DNA from 2 places in the Sphingomonas sp. CV7422 genome. Region 1 is predicted to be linked to the other one. Evidence: predicted binding sites of a transcription regulator. Region 1 holds the regulator's gene; the other holds the start of a gene.
What was found. Region 1 encodes LexA, which represses DNA repair genes until DNA is damaged. Its sites were predicted from a motif close to GTTCCNCNCTTGTTCT; they were not measured.
Positions count from the first base shown of each region.

Region 2: PBN85_RS08820 (ATP-dependent helicase) is a predicted target of LexA. The motif match lies at 1,179-1,194, and genes of this name have one in related genera.

Region 1 is NZ_CP115900.1:1,468,016-1,471,428, forward strand. It holds partial or broken gene PBN85_RS07150 (ComEC/Rec2 family competence protein) at 1-1,660, shown strand, start outside; gene lexA (transcriptional repressor LexA) at 1,668-2,354, opposite strand; gene PBN85_RS07160 (molybdopterin molybdotransferase MoeA) at 2,413-3,413, opposite strand, start outside.
Region 2 is NZ_CP115900.1:1,802,018-1,805,430, forward strand. It holds gene PBN85_RS08820 (ATP-dependent helicase) at 1-1,175, opposite strand, end outside; gene PBN85_RS08825 (UrcA family protein) at 1,329-1,640, shown strand; gene PBN85_RS08830 (MFS transporter) at 1,827-3,128, shown strand; gene rsmD (16S rRNA (guanine(966)-N(2))-methyltransferase RsmD) at 3,146-3,413, opposite strand, start outside.

The sequences.
Region 1 (3,413 bases):
CAGCGTGGGCGTGCCGCCGCGGGTGCGGATCAACCTGCCGATCGGCGACGCGCCCGACGGGCTGGGCGAGGGGGCGGTGATCGGGCTGCGCGCGCGGCTGATGCCGCCAGCCGATGCGGCGGTGCCGGGCGGCTATGACTTCGCGCGCGTCGCCTGGTTTGCGGGGATCGGCGCGACCGGGCGCGGCTTCGCGCCGGTGCGGGTGATCCGGAGCGCGGCGGGCGAGGGGCTGCGCGCGGGGCTGACCAGCCATATCCTGTCGCGCCTGCCGGGCAGTCGCGGCGGTATCGCCGCAGCGCTCGCCACCGGCGACGAGGGCGCGATCACCGTGGCCGATGCCGATGCGATGCGGCGCGCCGGGCTGGCGCATCTGCTCTCGGTGAGCGGCTTGCACATCACCGCCGCGGTGGGGGCGACGATGCTGTGCGTCCTGCGGCTGCTCGCGCTGTCGCCGTGGCTGGCGATCCGCTGGCGGCTGCCGCTGGTCGCGGCGGCGGCGGGGGCGCTGGCGGCGATCGGCTATACCTGGCTGACCGGCAGTCAGGTGCCGACGATCCGCTCGTGCGTCGCCGCGCTACTGGTGCTCGCCGCTCTGGTGCTGGGGCGGGAGGCGATGACGTTGCGGCTGGTCGCCGGCGGTGCCATCGCGGTGATGCTGGTCTGGCCCGAGGCGGTGACCGGGCCGAGCTTCCAATTGTCCTTTACCGCCATCGCGGCGATCGTCACGCTCCACGACCATCCGCGCGTCGCCGGCTGGTTCCGGCAGCGCGACGAGCCCTGGCGTCGCCGTATCCTGCGCGAAGGCGCTGCGTTGCTGCTCACCGGCGTCGTGGTCGAGGCGGCGCTGATGCCGATCGCGGTCTTCCACTTCCACAAGGCGGGGCTGTACGGCGCGGCGGCGAATATCGTCGCGATCCCGCTCACCACCTTCGTCGTCATGCCGCTCGAAGCGGCGGCGTTGCTCGCCGATACGGTCGGCCTCGGCCCACCGGTCTGGTGGCTGACCGATCTCGCGTTGCGGCTGTTGCTGGTGATCGCCCACCGCGTCGCCGCGCTGCCGGGATCGGGGATTGCGTTGCCGGCGATGTCGGCCGCGGCGTTCGCGCTGATCGTCGGCGGCGGACTGTGGCTGATGCTGTGGCGGACGCGGGTGCGGCGCTGGGGGCTGCTGCCGATCCTGCTCGGCGGCTGGTGGATGATGCAGGCGCCTGCCCCCGATCTGCTGGTGACGGGGGATGGCCGCCATATGGCGGTACGGGTCGACGGACGGCTCGCCTTGCTCCGCGAGCGCGCCGGCGATTACACGCGGGCGATGCTCGCCGAAAATGGTGGCATCGACGGCGAGCCGTTGCCGCTCAGCGGTCAGGCGGCGGCGCGCTGCTCGGCGGATGCCTGTATCGTCACGCTGGGGAGCACAGAGCGCGCATGGCGGATCGTCGCGACGCGCAGCGCCTATCCGGTCGATCGTGCCGCGCTGATCGGCGCCTGCCATGCGGCGGACATCGTCGTCAGCGAACGGCGGCTGCCGCGATCCTGCCGCCCGCGCTGGCTGCGGCTCGATGCACCGCTCCTGCGCCGCACCGGCGGCGTCGCGATCGACCTGGAAAGCCGACGGGTGCGCACGGTGCTACAGCCCGGCGACCGCCATCCTTGGCGGATCGCCCGGCTCAGTCGTAGCGGCGCAGGATGCCCGACAATTTGCCCTGCACGCGGACATGCGAGGGGACGTAGCGCTGCGCTTCGTAGGCGCGATTGGCTGGATCGAGCCGGACCATCGCGCCCTCGCGGCGGAAATATTTGAGCGTCGCTTCGCTGTCGTCGATCAGCGCGACGACGATCTCCCCGTCGCGGGCGACCTCGGTACGACGGATCAGCGCATAATCGCCATCGAGGATGCCGGCTTCGACCATCGAGTCGCCGGATACTTCGAGCGCATAATGTTCGCCGCTGCCGAGCAGGGCGGCGGGGACGGCGAGCGTCGAGCTGCCCTCGAACGCCTCGATCGGCAGGCCGGCGGCGATCCGGCCGTGCAGCGGGATCTCGATCACGTCATTGGCGGGCGCCGGTGCGGCGCGGACGTTGGTCTTGGCGGGCGGCGGTGCGGCCGGCGCCGTCGACGCGGCGGGCTTGCGCTCCGACCGTTCCGGCATGCGCAGCACTTCGAGCGCGCGCGCCCGGTTGGGCAGGCGGCGGATGAAATGCCGTTCCTCAAGCGCGCTGATCAGACGATGCACGCCCGACTTCGACTTGAGGTCGAGCGCCTCCTTCATCTCCTCGAACGAGGGCGAGATGCCGGTTTCCTCCAGCCGATCGTTGATGAAGCATACGAGCTCGTGCTGCTTGCGCGTGAGCATGGGCGATCCTTCCCCGTCAGAACAGACGCGGAACTTCTAGGGAACAGGATGGCGTCCGTCAAGCGATGACGAGGATATCTGCCGAGTCGCCCGCCCGTGCCGCCGCGGCGCCGGCCGGGCGGATGATCAGCGCCTGCGACCGGGCCAGCGTCAGCAGCATCGAACTGTCCTGGATCGTCGAGGCATAAGCGCGGCCGTCGCGTATCTCGGCACGCAGATAGTCGGTGCGCGCGCCATTGGCGGGCAGGTCCTCGCCGAGCAGCGCCAGCGTCGCGCGCGGCAGCGGGTCGGCGGCGCCCGCGAGATGCGCGATCACCGGTTTGACGAACAGGATCGCGGTGACGAAGGCGGACACCGGATTGCCCGGCAGGCCGAGCACCTGCATCGCGCCGCGTCGCCCCGCCATCATCGGCTTGCCGGGCCGCAGCGCGATCCGCCAGAAATCGATCTGGCCGCCCGCGGCCTCGAGCGCCGGCCGGACGAGATCGTGATCGCCGACCGATGCGCCGCCGGTGGTGACCAGCAGATCGGCGTCGACCCGCGCGAAGGCGTCCCGCAGCGTCGCCAGATCGTCGGGCAGGATGCCGAGGTCGATCAGCTCGACCGGCAGATCGGCAAGCATCGCGGCGAGCATCGCGCGGTTCGATTCGGGTAAGGCATCGGGCGAGGCGGGCTGGCCGGGATCGACCAGTTCGTCCCCGGTCGCGCAGATCGCGACACGGACGCGGCGGTGGACGCACAGCGCACCGACGCCGCCGGTCGCGGCGACGGCGATCCGCGCCGGGGTCAGCCGCTCGCCGCTGCGCACCAGCGTGTCGCCGGCGGTGAAGTCGAGGCCGCGGCGGCGGGTGTTGCGGCCCGGATGCGCCGGCCCTTCGCCGGTGAGTCGGATCGCGGCGCCCTGCGCGTCCACCTCTTCCTGGATCATCACCGTATCGGCGCCGGCGGGCATCACCGCGCCGGTGAAGATGCGGACGGTCTCGCCGGGCTGGATCGTGCCGTCGAACGGCCGCCCGGCCGCGCTCTCGCCGATCAGCGTCCACGGGCCGGGCAGGTCGA
Region 2 (3,413 bases), 330 kb from region 1:
AAGCCGCCGACGATGCGATAGGGCATGCCGATCGCGATGAAGCGATCCTCGAACTCGCGGGTCTGATGCTGGGCGCGGACGAGGATGGCGATGTCGTCGAGGCTCTTGCCGCCGCGCTGCGCCGCCTCGATCTCCTCGCCGACGCGCCGCGCCTCCTCGGGGCCGTCCCATACGCCGACGACGCGGACCTTCTCGCCCGCGTCGAGCTCGGTCCACAGCGTCTTGCCGAGCCGGCCGCCGTTGTTGGCGATCATCCCCGATGCGGCGCCAAGGATATGCGGCGTCGAGCGGTAATTCTGTTCGAGCCGGATCACCTTCGCGCCGGGAAAGTCCTTCTCGAACTTCAGAATGTTCTCGACCTGCGCGCCGCGCCACGAATAGATCGACTGATCGTCGTCGCCGACGCAGGCGATGTTCTTGCGCGCCTGGGCGAGCAGGCGCAGCCACAGATACTGGACGACGTTGGTGTCCTGATATTCGTCGACCATGATATATTTGAACCGCTCCTGATAGGTGCGGAGCACATCGGGATGCGATTTGAGCACGGTCAGCATGTGCAGCAGCAGGTCGCCGAAGTCGCAGGCGTTGAGGCTGCGCAGCCGCTCCTGATATTGCGCATAGAGCTCGCCGCCGCGCCCGTTGGCGAAACGCTCGCTTTCGCCGGCGTCGATATCGGCGGGGACCAGCCCCTTGTTCTTCCAATCGTCGATCAGCCCGGCGAGGCTGCGCGCGGGGAAGCGCTTCTCGTCGAGGTCGGCGGCGACGATCAGCTGCTTGAGCAGGCGAAGCTGGTCGTCGGTGTCGAGGATGCTGAAATTGCTCTGCAAGCCGACCAGTTCGGCATGGCGGCGCAACATCTTGGCGCCGATCGCATGGAAGGTGCCGAGCCACGGCATGCCCTCGACCGCGTCGCCGACCAGCCGGCCGACGCGCTCGCGCATCTCGCGGGCCGCCTTGTTGGTGAAGGTGACGCTGAGGATCTCCGACGGCCACGCCTTGCGCGTCCACAGCAGATGCGCGAGCCGCGCGGTGAGCGCCGCGGTCTTGCCCGTCCCGGCGCCGGCGAGCATCAGCACCGGCCCTTCGGTGGTCAGCACGGCGTCGCGCTGCGGCGCGTTGAGCCCGGCGAGATAGGGCGGGTCCTGCAAGGCGTTGGGGGCACGGAGATCGGTCACCGGTGAACAGGTAGGGAACGGCGTTCGCACGGGCAAGAGTGAAGGTGGGCGGCGGCGATCATCCCGCCCGGCGCGGCGTTGTCGCCGACCGAGTGCCTCTATAAAGCACAAGCCGGCCGAGAGACCTTCGGATGGGCCGGCAGGAGGTCCCCGATGATCGTCTTTCCCTTATGTGTTGCGGCGCTCACTGCGACGCCATCGTCCACTGCGGCGACGGACCCGTCGCCCGACCGCCGGATCGTGCAAACCAGGATCATCACGCAGGATCTTGATCTGCGAACGCCGGAAGGGCAACGGCGCTTCCGCGCGCGGGTCCGGTGGGCGGCGCAGAACCTCTGTGGCACGATACCCAAGGATATCGCCGTCGCGATGGACGTGATGCGCTGTATCGGTGAAGTCCGTCGCGACGGAGCGCAGCAACTGGCGAAGGCGACCGGTCAGACGGTGGGCGGGACGGACCGATAGAAAAATCGGGGCAGTCGCCTGGCGACCGCCCCGTAGTTCAGGGAGGTCGACCGACAGGGGAGGCGGTCGACAGTCGCTACCCACAGGGGGAGAGGAGCAGCGACCCTCTCTGTCTAGACGCGCTTTGTTGCGGATGGATTTCACTCATGTTGCGCATCGGCCTTTTTTCCCGACTAGAGTGGGGGGATGACGTCGATTCCCGCAACCCCGCCGCCGCCTGCCTCGCCGCGCCGTATCCTCACCGCCAGCCTCGTCGGCACCGCGGTGGAGTTTTACGACTTCTACATTTACGCGACCGCGGCGGCGCTGGTGTTCGGCGACCTGTTCTTCCCGGCGACGAGCGGCACCGCGCGGCAGATGCTTAGCTTCGCGAGCTTCGGCATCGCCTTCATCGCGCGGCCGGTCGGCGCGGTCGTCTTCGGTCATTTCGGCGATCGGATCGGCCGCAAGTCGACGCTGGTCGCCAGTCTGATGCTGATGGGCGGGTCGACGGTGGCGATCGCCTTCCTGCCCACCTATGCCCAGGTCGAACAGGTCGCGCCGCAGATGGGCTGGCTCGCGCCGTTGCTGCTGTGCCTGATGCGGCTTGGTCAGGGTTTCGGACTCGGCGGCGAATGGGGTGGCGCGGCATTGCTCGCGGTGGAGAATGCCCCGCCGCACCGCCGCAACACCTGGGGGATGTTCCCGCCGCTCGGCGCGCCGGTCGGCTTCCTGATGGCCAATGGCTTGTTCCTGATCCTCGGTTTGTGGCTCGACGAGGCGCAGTTCCGCGCCTGGGGCTGGCGGCTGCCGTTCCTGATCAGCGCGGTGCTCGTCGTGCTCGGCCTGTGGGTACGGCTCAAGCTGACCGAGACGCCGGCGTTCGTCGCCGCCGAGCGCGCCGAGGCCCTGCCCAAGGTGCCGATCGCGACGTTGTTCGCGTCGCACAGCCGCGCGGTGCTCGCCGGCACCGGCGGGGTGATCGCCTGTTTCGCGCTCTTCTATCTCGCGACTGCCTTCGCGCTCGGCTATGGCACCAAGACGCTGGGCTACGGGCGGGAGGCGATGCTGGGCGTCGAGCTGGTCGCGATCCTGTTCCTCGCCGCGGGGGTGATCGTCGCCAGCCTGCTCGCCGACCGGCGCGGCGCGCGCGGGATGCTGGTGATCGGCTTTTGCGGCTGCATGGTCGCCGGACTGGCGATGGGGCCGATGCTCGGCGCGGGATCGCTGTTCGTCGTCTTCCTGTGGCTCGCCTTCGCGCTGTTCGTGATGGGCTTCGCCTATGGCCCGCTCGGCGGCTGGCTGCCGAGCCTGTTCCCCGCCGGGGTGCGCTACACCGGCGTGTCGATGACCTTCAATCTCGGCGGCATCCTCGGCGGCGCGCTGGCGCCGATCGCCGCGGAGGCGCTGGCGCAGCGCGGCCTGGGGTGGATCGGCCTGTATCTGGTCGCGGCGGGGCTGCTCAGCCTCGCCGGGCTGATGCTGTTGCGCAAACCGGCCGGGGCCTGAGCCGCCGCCGCGGTTCGTCAGCCCTGCCGCAGCAAAGTGAGCCGCGCCTTGCCGTGCACGCGGCTGGCGTCGATCGCATAGCCGGGCGGCGCGATCTCCTCCGCCTTGGCGGTCTCGATACTGACCCAGGTGGCGGGCGCGATCCAGCCGAGCCGGGTGAGCTTGTCGAGCGCGACCAGACCCGCGCCGGTGCCATAGGGCGGATCCATCATGACGAGATCGAGCGGCGCCGGCGCCGGGCCGAGGCCGAGCACCGAGCCGGCGCGCACGTCGCCGCGCGTGCCG